4 regions of the Pseudomonas sp. YA1 genome follow, and region 1 is predicted to be linked to each of the others. Evidence: riboswitches for the same ligand, from Rfam matches in the RefSeq annotation. Region 1 holds a riboswitch; each other region holds the start of a gene.
What was found. A riboswitch is a leader RNA that binds a small molecule or an ion and turns the genes downstream of it on or off. The one in region 1 is predicted to bind cobalamin.
Positions count from the first base shown of each region.

Region 2: linked by a shared signal. The riboswitch ahead of cobG (precorrin-3B synthase) and the one ahead of btuB (TonB-dependent vitamin B12 receptor) in region 1 are both predicted to bind cobalamin.
Region 3: linked by a shared signal. The riboswitch ahead of AC4OR5_RS05290 (TonB-dependent receptor) and the one ahead of btuB (TonB-dependent vitamin B12 receptor) in region 1 are both predicted to bind cobalamin.
Region 4: linked by a shared signal. The riboswitch ahead of AC4OR5_RS05105 (CbtB domain-containing protein) and the one ahead of btuB (TonB-dependent vitamin B12 receptor) in region 1 are both predicted to bind cobalamin.

Region 1 covers NZ_JBZWBG010000008.1:128,967-132,836, reverse strand. The annotation lists gene btuB (TonB-dependent vitamin B12 receptor) at 55-1,905, opposite strand; cobalamin riboswitch at 2,002-2,209, opposite strand; gene AC4OR5_RS13220 (FUSC family protein) at 2,257-3,870, opposite strand, start outside.
Region 2 covers NZ_JBZWBG010000003.1:214,914-218,783, reverse strand. The annotation lists gene AC4OR5_RS05325 (precorrin-2 C(20)-methyltransferase) at 1-280, opposite strand, end outside; gene AC4OR5_RS05320 (precorrin-8X methylmutase) at 277-903, opposite strand; gene cobG (precorrin-3B synthase) at 900-2,270, opposite strand; cobalamin riboswitch at 2,361-2,611, opposite strand; gene AC4OR5_RS05310 (bifunctional cobalt-precorrin-7 (C(5))-methyltransferase/cobalt-precorrin-6B (C(15))-methyltransferase) at 2,697-3,870, shown strand, end outside.
Region 3 covers NZ_JBZWBG010000003.1:209,638-213,507, reverse strand. The annotation lists gene AC4OR5_RS05300 (cobalt-precorrin-6A reductase) at 1-486, shown strand, start outside; gene mntP (manganese efflux pump MntP) at 540-1,109, opposite strand; yybP-ykoY riboswitch at 1,118-1,284, opposite strand; cobalamin riboswitch at 1,442-1,646, shown strand; gene AC4OR5_RS05290 (TonB-dependent receptor) at 1,746-3,870, shown strand, end outside.
Region 4 covers NZ_JBZWBG010000003.1:169,484-173,353, reverse strand. The annotation lists gene cobN (cobaltochelatase subunit CobN) at 1-102, opposite strand, end outside; gene cobW (cobalamin biosynthesis protein CobW) at 178-1,230, opposite strand; cobalamin riboswitch at 1,352-1,542, opposite strand; cobalamin riboswitch at 1,601-1,750, shown strand; gene AC4OR5_RS05105 (CbtB domain-containing protein) at 1,853-2,035, shown strand; gene AC4OR5_RS05100 (CbtA family protein) at 2,053-2,754, shown strand; gene AC4OR5_RS05095 (cobalamin biosynthesis protein) at 2,827-3,255, shown strand; gene cobM (precorrin-4 C(11)-methyltransferase) at 3,252-3,870, shown strand, end outside.

The sequences.
Region 1 (3,870 bases):
CTCCTTGCGGCGACGCGGCCGCGCCGTCGCCTCGTTCATTCGAAATACCCGGCCTCACAGGGCCTGGTAGCGCACGCTGAGGTAGACCGCCTGGCCAGGCTGGTTGTAGCCATACGCGGTTTCGTAGTCGGCACCGAACAGGTTGGCGATCCGGCCCTGCAGGCGCCATTCGTCGTTCAGCCGGTACTCGCTGCGCAGGTCGAGGGTGGCGTAGCCGCCCAGGCGCACCTCGTTGGCCGGGTCATCATAGCGTCGGCCTTCGGCGTGCACGCTGGCGCCCAGCGAAAGACGCTCGAAGCGCCGGTCCAGTTCCAGGTTGAACATCCGCCGCGCCCGGCGCGGCAGCTCGTTGCCGTCGTTGACGCCGCCGGAACGGTTTTGCGGGTCGAGGAAGGTCGCGTTGGCGTTCCAGTCCCAGCCCAGCCACTGACTGCCGAGGACCAGTTCGACGCCACGGATGCGCGCTTCGTCGATGTTGTTCGGCTGCCCCCAGGGGCGCCCCGGCGCCGGACGCGGATCGTTGCCGATCAGGTCGTCGACGTTGGTACGGAAGGCATTCACCGCCCAGTGCCCCCAGCCATGCGTACCGCTCAGCCCGACTTCCAGGCTGCGCGAAGTCTCGGCGTCCAGGTCGGGATTGCCGTAGTCGGGGTAGTAGAGTTCGTTGAAGGTCGGCGCCTTGAACGCCGTGCCGTAGCTGACGGTGAAGCGCAGCGCGTCGCTCAGCGCGTAGCCCCAGGCGGCGCTGCCGGTATCGTGCACGCCGAACTGCTGGTTGTCGTCGCGGCGCAGGCTCAGTTGCCAATCCTGGCGACCGTACCGGCCGAGGTACTGGGCGAACCAGCCTTTGTTCAGCCGCGAGTCGACGCTGAAGGCTTCGCTGCTGCTGATCTCGTCCTTCTGCCAGTCGTAGCCGAGGGTCAGCACATGGCCTTCGGCCAGGGTCAGGTCGTTCTGCCAGGACAGGCTGTCGCGACGGGTATCGAAGCGCGAGTAGAAACGGCCATCCTGATAGGCATCGGCCTTGTCCTCGCTGCGCCCGGCCTGGAGGGTCACCAGCCAGGGATCGAACGGAGTGAAGCGGGCACGGCCGCCGACCAGGTTCTGCTCGCCGTCGGCGTTGGCATTGAAACCGGAGTTGCCGAAGACCTGGTCATAGTCGTTGTGCGACTTGGCCCTGAGCAGGGTGCCGTCGAGTTCCAGGCCATTGTCGAAGCGATAGCCGCCGCGCAGGTTGCCGGACAGGTTGCGGTAGCCGTCGCGGTCTGGCTCATAGCCCGCAGTACCGGCGCGCTTGGTATTGATCCCCGCCGTATCGAAACTGCTCACCCCGAGGCTGTACCAGCCGTTGCCAGCGCCGCCGCTGACCCCGGCGCTACCCTCCAGGGTCTGATGGGTGCCGTAGCCGGCGGAGAAGAACGGCTTGGCGCCCTGGCCGTCGCCGCGCCGGGTGAAGATCTGGATCACCCCGCCGATGGCCTCCGAGCCGTACAGGCTGGAACGCGGCCCGCGGACCACCTCGATGCGCTCGATCAGCTCCACCGGCAAGTCCTGGAACGCGGTGAGGCCGGCGCTGGCCGAGCCGACCTTGATGCCGTCGATCAGCACCAGCACATGGTCGGACTCGGTGCCGCGCAGGAACAGCGTGGTGTTCTTGCCGAAACCGCCGTTGTTCGCCAGCGACACGCCGGGTACCTGGCGCAACAGCTCCGGCACGCTGCGCGCCTGGCTGCGCTCGATATCCTCGCGGTCGATGACGCTCACCGCCGCCAGGCTCTGGGAAGCGGTCTGGGCGGTACGGGTGGCGGTCACCACCTGGTCGGCAAGGCTGACCGGTTCGGCCAGGCTCAGGGAAGACGCGCCGCACAGCGCCACGGCTGCCGGGGTCAGGAAAACTCTGTTCATGCTCTGCGCTGCTCCGTCGCTCTCACCCGCGCGACCTGGGTTGAGGCAGACGGAGGACGAAGCGACGGCAGGAGACGTCCGACAGCGCCCTCCGCGATGCCGTGGGTGCGTCAGGCCGGTCTCCGGGCTCGCGAGCGAAGCGCTGGACGCTTCCAGCCGCGCCTTCCCATGCCGGAGCACAGTGGTCATCGAGCAGCTGTCTGATTCGCCTACCGTTGCGGGGGCAGCGCTGGCCTGGTTCCGACGGAACGCACCAGCTTCCCTGTTTCACCCCTTGCGGGGCACCTGTCGCAAGGCGCGCAGCTTAGTGGTTCGGGGCTTGCGCGGTCAATGTGGCCGGCCACCGCAGAACTAGCGCCCGGCTCCGGGGAGCGGGTCCACGCGCAGCGCCGTCCCGGCCGGAGCATGGCTGCGGCACCACTGCCGCCAGGTGGCCTGCAACTGCACCAGCGCGGCGCCGGCCAGCTCGCCGCGTTCGCTGCCGGCCAGCGGGCTGGCGGCCAGGGCCTTGAGCAGGCGCGCGGTCGGCGGGTCGAGGGCGTGTTCACGCTCGGCCCGCGGGCCATCGCCCAGCAGCACCAGGCGCAGGCGCCGCAGGTAGCGGTCGCGGGCCTGCGCCAGGGACGCCGGGACCTCCTCCAGGCACTGCCGCAGGTAGAGCAGCTCGTCGCCGAAGTCGAGTCCCATCAGGCCGTCCGACCAGGGCTGGCGGCGCCCCTCCGGCAAACGGTCGTAGCGCTGCGCCAGGCGGATCAGGCGATCCGCGGTGCGCCCGCCGAACCAGGCCTCGGCCTGCGCCGGCGAGCGCAGGGTGAGCCGCGCCAGGTCGCCGAGGGTGGCCTGCAGCATGCGCCGGTAATGGCGTTCGCCCGGTCGCAGGCTGACCAGGTTGAACACCAGCACGGCGAAGGCCACCCCGAGCACCGTCGACAGGGCGTTGTTGAGGAAGTGCGCGAGGTCGTAGCTCATGCTGTTGCTCGGCGCGACGTTCTTCACGAAGAAGATGCAGAACGGCGAAGCGATCCCGGCCAGGCTCGCCCGGTTCACGCACAGCGCAGCGAAGAACAGCGGTACGCCCAGGCCCAGGCAGAGCAGCGGGAAGCCGTCCACGCCGGGCAGGTAGAACAGTGCGACGAAGCCGGCCAGCGGGATCGACAGGAGAATCCCGCGAAGGAAGTTCAGGCCGGCCTGGGCCGGGTTGTCGCGGCTGGCGAAGAGACTCAGCACCACCCCGGTGATCGACACCGCGCCCAACCCGCTCGGCCAGGCGCTGGCCAGCCAGAACGCGGCTACGCAGAGGAACGCCAGGGCGCTGCGCAGGCCGAACAGCACGCCGCGCTCGATGTCCCGGTGCCAGGCGATGGCGCCCGGCGCCTGGCGGGTGGGCGCGCCATAGACCAGCGCCTCGACGCTGCGCCCGGCCGCCCCCGCCTCGCCGAGCAGGCGTTCGAGGCAGACCAGGCACAGGTGCAACTGTCCGTGCGCCGCGTCCAGCGCCAGGCGCAAGCGCTGCCGGCAGGCCTCGAACTCGGCCTGGCGGCCCTCGCGCAACAGTGCCTCGAGTTCTTCCAGCCAGGGCTGCAAGGCGTGCGCGCTGGCCGGATCGAGCAGCCTCCGCTCGCGAGCCACCTTGCGCGCCGCGCGCAGCAGACCGAGCAGGTCGAGGCCTAGCACGCGCAAGGCCTGGGAACGGGCGCGGCCGAGCGCACCCTCGAACCAGGCGTGGTCGCGCTGGGCGTCCGCCGCGGCGATCCGCCCCAGCGCCGCGAGCAGCTCGCCGCGTTCGTCGGCGCCGCGCAGCTCCGCCGCGGCCGCCTGCAAGCCGGCCTCCCAGGCCGCCTTGCCCTGGTTCGCCAACTGGCGTTCCAGGCGCCGCGGCCAGAGCAGCACATTCACCAGCGCCGCGCAGAGGATGCCCAGGCCGATCTCCGAGCAGCGGGCCACCGCCTGGTCGAACACCGTCGC
Region 2 (3,870 bases), on a different contig from region 1:
GTGCGGCGGCGGTGTCGTAGAAATCGCTGATGATGGTCTCGTAGCACAGCGGCGGTTCCAGCTTCTCGGTGGTCACCGGATAGACCAGCGGCAGGCGCAGCTGGGCCTCGTCCAGGTGCGCCTCGATGATGCCGAAGGCGTTGCCCTTCTTGCCCTTGGCCACGAAATAGCCGACCACCGGCGCCGCGCGCAGCAGGCGCAGGGCCTTGAGGGTGATCAGTTCGGGATCGCCGGGCCCGACGCCCAGGCCCAGCAGGCGGCCCTTCGCGACACTCATCATTCGCGCTCCGTGGCCAGGGCGTTCACCGCCGCGGCGGCCATGGCGCTGCCGCCACGGCGACCGCGGACGATCACGTAGGGCACCCCGCGGCTATCGGCGGCGAGCATCTCCTTGGATTCCGCGGCGCCGACGAAGCCGACCGGGAAGCCCAGGATCAGCGCCGGCTTCGGCGCGCCGGCGTCGAGCATTTCCAGTAGGTAGAACAGCGCGGTCGGCGCGTTGCCGATCACCACCACGCTGCCCTCCAGGTGCTCGCGCCAGTGCTCCAGGGCCACCGCCGAGCGGGTATTGCCGAGTTCCATGGCGAGCGCCGGCACGTCCGCTTCGTTGAGGGTGCAGATCACCCGGTTGGCGGCGGGCAGCCGCGAGCGGGTCACGCCTTCGGCGACCATCCGCGCGTCGCAGAGGATCGCCGCGCCGGCGGCCAGCGCGGCGCGGCCGGCGGCGCCGGCGCCCGGCGAGAAGCGCAGGTCGTCGACCACGTCGACCATGCCGCAGGCGTGGATCACCCTGACCGCGAGCTTTTCCAGGTCTGCCGGGATGCCGGCGAGGTTCGCTTCGGCGCGGATGGTGGCGAACGACTGGCGATAGATCGCCTGGCCATCGCGGATGTAGTCAATCATGCGGTTTTTCCGGAAGTGGGCTGGGAAGGCAGCGCCGCCAGGTAGTCGGCGGCCGTGGCGAAAGTCAGGCGGCTGGCCAGCAACTGGCCGAATCCGGGGTGGCATGGGTCGTGCCGGTACAGGTCGTAGAACCCGCCGCTGCGCGCCAGCAGGGTGAGCGGCGCGCGGTGGGCAGCGGCGCAGGACCGTTCGCAGCCGCACAGGTGCAGTTGCGGCAGGTCGCTGCGCGGGCCGAGGCGTTCGGCCAGGCGCAAGGCGTCGCCCTTGGTGTCGGCCAGGCCCCTGGCGCAGGCGCTGGAACCGCTGCAGGCGATCAGCCGCGCCAACGGCGCCTCGGGCTCGGTCAGCAGGCCGAGTCCGCGCAGGCCAAGCAGCGCCTGGTCGGCCTCGGCCTGCGCCAGGTTCGGCAGGAGCACACCTTGCCAGGGAGTCAGGCGCAGGCTGCCGTCGCCATGGCGTTCGACCAGCTCGGCCAGGCCGTCCAGGCAAGCGCTGTCGAGCCGGCCGAGCGGCGCCGCCGCGCCGACCATCGCCAGGCCCGGCTGGCGTTGCGGCTGGACGCCGAGATGACTCCACGCACGCCCCGGCGAACGCCGCCAGGCCGCCACCCGCTCGTCACGCCGCAGAGGGAAATCCAGGCGCGCCTGCAAGGCCTCCAGCAAGGGTTCTCCGGCCAGCTCCTGCAACAGGTGGCGCATCCGCGTCTGTTGCGGCTGGGCGCGTTCGAGGAACAGGTCGAGCAGCGCCAGCACCAGGGACTCGCCCCGCTCCGCCGGCAACGCCGCCAGGGGGCGGTCGCGGGCCGGGCAGCCGGCGAGTCCGAAGACCAGCGTCGCGGTCGGCGCCGCGGGCATCGGCGAGAGCCAGATGTCATGGGGATGTTCGAGCATCGCCAGGTCTTCGCCGCCGTCCAGCTGGATGGCGAACTTGGCCGACAGCGCGTGGTAGCGGCTGTCCGCCTGGAGCCGCAGCAACAGCCGAGCGGCCAGCGGGCGCACGTCCAGCGACAGGTGCGGATCGAGCCCGGCGGCCGGGCTGAGCATCAGGTTGCGCACGTCGTCGGCGCCGGCCAGGGACCCATGCCGGGGACCGAGGCCGGCGTCCAGCAGGCGGCGGACGAGCCGCTCTTCCTCGCCGCGACGGACGCCGCGCAATTGCAGGTTGGAACGGTTGGTCGCCTCGATCACGCCGCTGGCGCAATCCCGCGCCGCGGCCGCCACGGCGCGTGCCTGGGCGGCGTCCAGGCGACCGGCATCGAGCTTGATGCGGCAGATGCCGCCGTCCAGCGCCTGGACGATACGCAGCAGGCCGGGACAGGGTGACGGACGTGGTACGGGCAGGGGCGCCGGGGTCTGGTCGTCGTTCAAAAACGCTACTCGAATCGGCGTCGCGGCGACCGCACCGCTGTCCCCCAGGGACAGACCACGGCATCGGTACACCCCGCCCGATGTTGGCACTCGCGACTGGTTTCGGCGGCAGGTCTCCTGGCTCGCAGCCCGGCGTTCCACCCGGGGGAGGAACCTCCGCTTCACGCCGCCTTCCCGGTAATCCAGTGGCGAATGGCGCGAATACAGGCTGCATACAGTTGCGGGGGCAGCCACGGCTAGGCCCGGGCTTCGAAAAGACCGGGGCTCCGTGTTCCCTCTTCGGCCCTCGTTGGCCCCGCGCTAACGCGAAAGGGCCGGGCACCGACGAACGCGCTATTATGCCGCCCAGCCCGGGGCCGGGAAAACCCATTCCGTCCGGAAGCCGTCGCGGGCCCTTCACAGACGCATTTCAGGAGTATCGGAACCGTGTCATCGGCAGACTCGACGCCTCCCTGGCTGACCCTGGTGGGCATCGGCGAGGACGGTTATCCCGGCCTCGGCAAGCAGGCCCGGCGTGCCCTGCTGCAAGCCAGCCGGATCGTCGGCGCGGCGCGCCAGCTGGAACTGCTGCCGCCGTGCATCGGCGCCGCCCGCGAAACCTGGCCGACGCCGTTCTCCCTGGAACCATTGCTGGCCCGGCGCGGCCAGCCGACCTGCGTGCTGGCCAGCGGCGACCCGATGCTGTTCGGCGTCGGCGCCAGTCTCGCCCGGCAACTGCCGGCGACCGAACTGCGGGTCCTGCCGGCGCCCTCCTCCCTCTCGCTGGCCGCCGCCCGCCTCGGCTGGGCCCTGCAGGAGGTCGCCTGCCTGTCGCTGGTGGCGCGTCCGCTGGCGGCGCTGCAGGCACAGGTCCACGACGGCCGGCGCCTGCTGGTCCTCAGCAACGACGGCGACAGCCCGGCCGCCATCGCCCGCCTGTTGAGCGCCCGTGGCTTCGGCGCCAGTCGCCTGAGCGTGCTGGAACACCTCGGCGGGCCGCTCGAGCGCCGTCTCGACGGCCTCGCCGGCGACTGGTCGCTGCCGCGCGCCGCCGATCTCAACCTGGTGGCGGTGGAATGCCGCGCCGGCACCGGCGCCGTGCGCCTGCCGCTGACCCCGGGCCTGGCCGACGAGGCCTATCGCCACGACGGCCAGCTGACCAAGCGCGACGTCCGCGCCGTGACCCTGGCGCGCCTGGCGCCCTGCCCCGGCGAGCTGCTCTGGGACGTCGGCGCCGGCTGCGGCTCCATCGGCATCGAATGGATGCGCGCGCACCCCAGTTGCCGGGCGATCGCCATCGAAGCCAACGACGAGCGCCAGGAACATATCCGCCACAACCGCGACGCCCTCGGCGTACCGTCCCTGCACCTGGTCGCCGGCAGCGCCCCGGAGGCGCTGCTGGAACTGCCCGAGCCGGACGCCATCTTCATCGGCGGCGGGGTCACCGCCGAGGGCGTGCTGGAAACCTGCTGGGAGCGCCTGCGGCCCGGCGGCCGCCTGCTCGCCAACGCGGTCACCCTGCAGAGCGAACGGGTGCTGCTCGACTGGCAGCAACGCCTGGGTGGCGACCTCACCCGCCTCGGCGTCGCCCACGCGCGACCGCTGGGCGGTTTCGACACCT
Region 3 (3,870 bases), on a different contig from region 1:
CGCGCCGCGCGACTGGCCGGAGTGCCCTGCTGGGCGCTGCGCCGGCCCGGCTGGCAGGCCGGGCCCGGCGACGACTGGCGCGAGGTAGCCGACTGGCGCGAGCTGATCACTGCCCTCGCACCCTTCCGCCGTCCGCTGTTCACCCTCGGCCGCGAACCGCTGGAGCATCTCGGCCAGGTCCCGCCGCACCAGCACTGGACCGTGCGCTGCCTGCAAGGCCAGCCGGCCGCGCCGCGCGCCGAGGTGATCGGCGCGCGCGGGCCGTTCAGCCTGGATGGCGAACGGGCGTTGTTCGAGCGCCTCGCCTGCGACGTGCTGGTGAGCAAGAACAGCGGTAGCCAGGCCACCGAGCCGAAGCTCCAGGTGGCGCGGGAAATGGGCCTGCCGGTGCTGGTCCTGGCACGTCCGGCGCTGCCGCCGGCGGACCGCGAGTTCGCCGACGGCGAGGCGCTGCTGGCGGCAATCCGCGATTGGGAAAGCGCCTGAAGCGAACGCCCACCCACTCGCCGCGACCTGTCCCGCCCCGTCTCCGATGCCGCTCACGCCGCGCTGAGATGCTCGTAGAGAATGGTCGCACCGACCAGGATCAGCACCACCCCGCCGACCATCTCCGCGCGCTTGCCGGTCACTGCGCCGAGCGCCCGGCCGAGCATGGTGCCGAGGGTGACCATGGTCATGGTGGCCAGGCCGATGGCACCGGCGGCGAGGAAGATGTTGACGTCGACGAAGGCCAGGCCGACGCCCACCGCCAGCGCGTCGATGCTGGTGGCCAGCGCCGTCACCGCGAGAATCCAGAACGAATGCTGGCCGGGCTTTTCCTGTTCCGTCGCATGATCCGCGCGCAGGCCGTTGTGGATCATGTGCAGGCCGAGCAGCACCAGCAGGACGAAGGCGATCCAGTGGTCCCAGTCGGCGACGAACTGGCTGGCGGCCTGGCCAAGCAGCCAGCCGACCAGAGGGGTGATCGCCTCGATCACGCCGAAGATTATCCCGGTGCGCAGCGCCTCCGACAGGCGCGGCCGATCCAGGCTGGAGCCCTTGCCGATGGCCGCGGCGAAGGCATCGGTGGACATGGCGAAGGCGAGGAAGATCAGGGAAACGGGATTCACGCGGATACTCCAGCCGGGCATGAGTCAACGACATGACCCCGCGGCCCGGCTTCGGCGCAGGAATGTCGTTGGTCTCACCAATCCGGATGGATGCGCTGGCCATGGCGGGTTGCCAAGAATGTTGACCAGCGCGCCGTCAACGGGTGACGGCAGGCTACTCCCCAAGGAAGGCCGGCAGCATAGCAGGCCGGCGTGAAGAAAATGTGATGACCCGGGAAGCTGCGCCAGGGCGTGGGGTCCGGCGAAGAAAGACTGCACGGGAGAACTGTTATAGTATAACATTTTATTCAATCCAGATCGTTCAAGGCTTGACTGGAAACGGTGCGGATGTTCCCATCCGGGCCGTTCCAGGTGCCTCCTGCCGCCGCGCAGGAGGTGAAACGGGAAGCCGGTGCGTCACTTCGGTGATCAGTCCGGCGCTGCCCCCGCAACGGTAAGCGAGCGAAATCCTCTTCAGGCCACTGTGCTCCGGCATGGGAAGGCGAGGATTTCACGACCCTCGCAAGCCCGGAGACCGGCCTGCAACGCCCTGTTGGCACACCCGCGGTGGGCGGGAGCGAGCCGGTTGTTCGAGGCGCTGTCGCGCCTGCGATTTCCTGCGCGTTCCGTCCTGCCCGGTCATGAGATGGAACGCCCATGCCCCGCTTCAGCCGTTTGCGCACCGAGCCTTTCGCCCTCGGCCTATCCACCAGCCTGCTGCTGGTACCGCCCGCCCTCGCCGAAACCGAGGAAGCCGCCCTCGCCCTGCCCAGCCAGTTGGTCAGCGTTCGCCAGGACCCCGCCGAACTCGACCACATCGATCTCGCCACGCCGGTCAGTGCCGGTTCGCGCCTGGGCCTCAGCGCCCTGGACACCCCGGCGAGCACCAGCAGCATCAGCGGCGAGGAAGTTCGCCGGCGCAACAACCCCAGCGTCCAGGCCGCCGTTACCCGCAGCCCCGGCATCAGCTTCATCGGCACCCCCGGAGATGGCGGTACCGGCCTCTCGGCGCGCGGCTTCAGCGGCCACGCATCGGTGATGCAACTGTTCGACGGTACGCGCCTGTACACCGGCATGGGCACGGTGAACTTCCCCAGCGATCCGTGGATGGTCGAGCGCATCGACGTGATCCGCGGCCCGGCCTCGGTGCTGTACGGCGAAGGCGCCACCGGCGCGGTGATCAACGTGGTGCCGAAGAAGCCTTTCGCCGGCGAGATCCGCAACCACCTGCGCCTCGGCTACGGCTCCTACGACAACCGCCAGTTGGCCCTGGACAGCGGCGGCTCGCTGACCGACAGCCTCAGCTACCGGCTCAACCTGAACCAGCAGCAGAGCCACGGCTGGATCGACCGTGGCGACTCGCGCAACCTGGGCATCAGCGCGGCGCTGCGCTGGCAGGCCAGCGACGATCTGGCCTTCACCCTCGCCCACGACTATGGCGACCAGGAGCCGATGAACGACTTCGGCACCCCGCTGGTCGGCGGCAAGTACCACAAGCGCCTGCGCGAGAAGAACTACAACGTGCGCAACGACGTGCAGCGCTACAACGACCAGTGGACCCGCCTGACCAGCGACTGGAGCCTTTCCGACAGCGTCACCGCGAGCAACCAGCTGTACTACATCAAGGCCCGCCGTCACTGGCGCAACGCCGAAACCTACGAATGGGACGTCCCGCGCGAAGAGCTGTTGCGCAGGGACTACCTGCGCATCAGCCACGAGCAGGAGCAGATCGGCGACCGCCAGACCTTCGCCTTCCAGCACGCCCTGTTCGGCCTCGACAGCCGCACCCTGGTCGGCGCCGAGTACAACCGCATCCGCTTCCGCCTGACCAACAACTCGCCCTATACCGATGTCGGCGGCGACTACATCGACCCCTGGCACCCCGCGCCTGGCTACTTCGAAAGCCGCTCGCCCTACCGGCCGCACTCGCGCAGCCAGACCCGCACCTTCGCCCTGTTCGCCGAGAACCGCCTGCAGCTCAACGAGCGCCTGTCGCTGGTGACCGGGGTGCGCCGCGACCAGAACCATATCGACCGCGACGACCTGCGCGCCGGCACCCGCAGCGACCGCAGCCTGCAGGGCGGCAACTGGCGCGCCGGGCTGGTCTTCGCGCTGACCCCGGAACTGTCGCTGTACGGCCAGTACTCCACCAGCGAGGACGGCGTGAGCAACCTGATCACCCTCAACGCGGCCCAGCAGCAAATGGACCTGACCCACTCGAAGCAGACCGAGGTCGGCCTCAAGCAACTGTTCCCGGACGGTCGCGGCGAATGGACCCTGGCCGCCTACCATATCGTCAAGAAGAAGCTGCTCAGCGCCAACCCGCTGCCGCCGCACGACGCGCAGCAGGTCGGCCAGCAGAGTTCGGACGGCCTGGAGGCCAGCCTGGAACTGAACCTGGCCCAGGACTGGCGGCTGTCAGCGAACGCCGCGCTGGTGCGTGCCGAATACGACGACTTCGACGAAACGATCGACAAGCAGACCTACTCGCGCAACGGCAACCGCCCCAGGAACGTGCCACGGCGCACCGCCAACCTCTGGCTGGACAAGTCCTTCGCCGAGACCCTGCGCGTCGGCGCCGGGCTGCGCTACGTCGACCGGCGCTACGCCGACGCCGCCAACCAGGCCAGCCTGCCCGGCTACACGGTGGTCGACGCCAACCTGGGCTGGCGGGTACGGCCGGACCTGACCCTCGGCCTTGAGCTGTACAACCTGTTCGACCGCCAGTACGCCCTGGCTGACAACAACAACGGCCAGCAATGGATCATGGGCCAGCCGCGCT
Region 4 (3,870 bases), on a different contig from region 1:
ATCGCCGCTGCAGAGGATCACCAGCTCGGCGGGAGTCTGGGCCAGGTGGGCGATGCCGTCGTCGGGAACGAAGCCGCCAGGTTGGGTGCGCAACAGGTGCATGGACGTTCTACCGGTAGGACGCAAGAAGCTGGGGCCGGCGAATCGCCATCGCCGGCCCCGGCCGGGGATCACGGATCAGGCAAGCGCTGTGCGCAGCTGGTTGGCGATGGCGGCCTGGTCCAGCTCCTGGCCGATCACCACCAGCCGGGTGCTGCGGGCTTCGTCGGCCAGCCACTTGCGGTCGAAATGCCTGTCGAAGCGCTTGCCGACGCCCTGCACCAACAGGCGCATGGGCTTGCCCGGAATGGCGGCGAACCCCTTGATGCGAAGTATGTCGTGACGCTCCACCAGTTCGCCGAGGGCCTCGAGCAGCGCAGATTCCTCCACCTCGGGGAGATCGACGTGGAAGGAGTCGAACTCGTCGTGGTCGTGGTCCTCGTGGCCTTCGTGGTCGTGGTGGGTCGGCCGGCCGTCGATGTGCAGCTCGGCCTCGGCGTTGAGTCCCAGCAAGACCGGGAGCGGCAGCTCGCCCCGGCTCGCCTCGACGATCTTCACCGCCGCCGGCAGCTCCCTGGCGATCTCCGCGCGGACCCGCACCAGGGCCTCGGCGTCGAGCTGGTCGGCCTTGTTCAGGATCACCAGGTCGGCGCTGGCCAACTGGTCCTCGAACAGTTCGTGCAACGGTGATTCATGGTCGAGGTTGGGGTCCTGGCGGCGTTGCTGGTCCACCTGCTCGGGATGGGCGGCGAAGGTGCCGGCCGCCACCGCCGGGCTGTCGACCACGGTGATCACCGCGTCGACCGTGCAGGCGTTGCGGATTTCCGGCCACTGGAAAGCCTGCACCAGCGGCTTGGGCAGGGCCAGGCCGCTGGTCTCGATGAGGATCTGGTCAAGGTCGCCGCGGCGCGCCACCAGCTCGCGCATCACCGGGAAGAACTCTTCCTGCACGGTGCAGCACAGGCAACCGTTGGCCAGCTCGAAAACGCGGCCCTGCGCCTCTTCTTCGCTGCAACCGATGGAACATTGCTTGAGGATCTCGCCGTCGATGCCGAGTTCGCCGAACTCGTTGACGATCACCGCGATGCGCCGGCCTTCGGCGTTGTCCAGCATGTGCCGGAGCAAGGTGGTCTTGCCGGCGCCGAGGAAGCCGGTGACGATGGTGACGGGGAGTTTCGCCAGGGTTTTCATGGGCAGCCCTTGTTCAGCTCGGCGGGCATGCGGACGAGTGGCGCGGACGCAGGGGCCGCGCAACGGATTCGCCACCGGATCACCCCGCCCGGTTGTATGGAAGTCTTGTCCCCGGGCATCGCGCCACGGGATCGACGAGGCAGGTCTCCTGGCTCACGGTCTGGCGTCTCCGCCGGTTCCCCGCCTTCCCGCGTCACGCAGTGGCATTGGGGAACGATCGCCGTTCACAGTTGCGGGGGCAGCCGCGGCATCGACCGCGTTCCCTCTTAGCCCCGCCGTCGCCGGCGAGGAACCTCGAACCGGCAAGGCTACGCAGTGCGCGGGCCAGGGTCAATCGGGCCGGTTGACGCCCGGCGGTCCTTCATGCTGTCCTAGGCGGGTTGTCCCAGGTGTCTCGTGCCGGCGCGCACGAGGTGAAACGGGAAGCCGGTGACGCTCTCCGAGCCAGTCCGGCGCTGCCCCCGCAACGGTAAGCGCATCGCGCGCGAGCCCGGAGACCGGCCTGGAACCTTTCGTTTGATTCACCCGCGGTGGGCGGGCGCAAGCGTGAAGCGGGCCGTCCGGGCCCGTTCCTCGTGCGTACTCCTCTGCCACGCCCATGCCAATCCAGAGGGAACGCACCATGTCCAGCAGCACCCTGGCGCACGCCAGCTCCACCACCTCCCTGTCGAAGCGACTGAGCCTGGCCATCGGCGCCGGCCTGCTCGGTGCGCTGCTGGTCTATTTCGCCGGTTTCTCGCACATCGACGCGGTACACAACGCCGCCCACGATACCCGGCACAGCTCCGGCTTCCCCTGCCACTGAGTCGCGAGGGAACCAGGATGATCAAGCGTATCGCCCAGACCGCCGGCTTCGCCGGCCTGCTCGCCGCCCTGCTGCTGACCCTGCTGCAGATTCTCTGGGTCACCCCGCTGATCCTCGAGGCGGAGACCTACGAGAAGAGCGAGCCGGTCGCGGCCCAGCCCCACGAACACGCCCCCGGCGTCGCCGCCCATGTCCACGACGAGGAGGCCTGGGAGCCGGAAGACGGCTGGCAGCGTACCCTCTCCACCACCGGCGGCAACCTGGTGGTGGCGGTCGGCTTCGCCCTGATGCTCGCCGGCCTCTTCACCCTGCGCGCGCCGGGCCAGACCTGGCAGGGCCTGCTCTGGGGCCTGGCCGGCTACGCGGTGTTCTGCCTTGCGCCGTCGCTGGGCCTGCCGCCGGAGCTGCCGGGTACCGCCGCGGCCGACCTGGTGCAACGCCAGTACTGGTGGATCGCCACTGCCGCCGCCACCGCGGTGGGCCTGGCCCTGCTGGTGTTCGGCGGCAACTGGCCGCTGAAGCTGGTCGGCGCCGTCCTGCTGGCGCTGCCGCACCTGTTCGGCGCGCCGCAGCCCGAGGTCCATGCCAGCCTGGCGCCGGAAGCCCTGGCCCAGCGTTTCGTGGTCGCCTCGCTGGTCAGCAATGCGCTGTTATGGGCCGCCCTCGGCCTGGCCGCTGCCTGGCTGTTCCGGCGCAACCGGGGCGGCGTCGACGCCTGACCGCCTGCCACCCGCGACCCTTGCCGGTCGCGGGTCCATAGTGTCTCTCCTTCCATCTCCTCCGGTGCGCGCATGCCCCTGCCCATCCCCAGCCTGCTGATCGCCGGCATCGGCTGCCGCCGAGGCTGTAGCGCCGAGCATCTGCGCGCGCTGCTGGAGCGAACGCTGGGCGAACACGGGCGCAGCCTGGCCGAGCTGGACGCCCTCGCCAGCATCGACGGCAAACGCGACGAACCCGGCCTGCGGCAACTGGCCACGCTGCTCGAACGCCCCGTGCATTTCCTCGCACCCGCCGTCCTGCACGACTACGAGCCGCGCCTGCTCAGCCCCTCCGCCGTCGCGCTGCGCGAAACCGGCTGCTCCAGCGTCGCCGAGGCCGCCGCCCTGGCCCTGGCCGAACGCCTGGGCGGCGGTCGCGCCGATCTGCTCGGGGCGAAACGCAGCGACGACCGGGCGAGCATCGCCCTGGCACGTCTTCTCACCGATCGAGAACTCCCATGACCGTCTATTTCATCGGCGCCGGTCCCGGCGACCCCGACCTGATCACCGTCAAGGGGCAGCGCCTGATCCGCCAGTGCCCGGTGATCCTCTACGCCGGCTCGCTGGTTCCGCAAGCGCTGCTCGAGGGGCACCAGGCCGACCAGGTGGTGAACACCGCCGAGCTGGACCTCGAACAGATCGTCGAGCTACTTGCGCAAGCCCATCGCCGCGGCCTCGACGTAGCCCGCGTGCATTCCGGCGATCCCTCCCTGTACGGCGCCATCGGCGAGCAGATCCGCCACCTGCGCGAACTCGGCATCCCCTATGAGATCGTCCCCGGAGTCACCGCCACCGCCGCCTGTGCCGCCCTGCTCGGCTGCGAGCTGACCCTGCCCGAAGTGTCCCAGACGCTGATCCTGACCCGCTACGCCGCACGCACGAAGATGCCGGAAGGCGAGAGCCTGGGCGACCTGGCGCGGCACCGGGCGACCCTGGCGATCCACCTGGGCGTCGCCCACCTGGCGAAGATCGTCGAGGAACTGCTGCCGCACTACGGCGCCGACTGCCCGGTCGCGGTGATCCACCGGGCCAGTTGGCCCGACCAGGAACAGGTTCGCGGCAGCCTCGGCGACATCC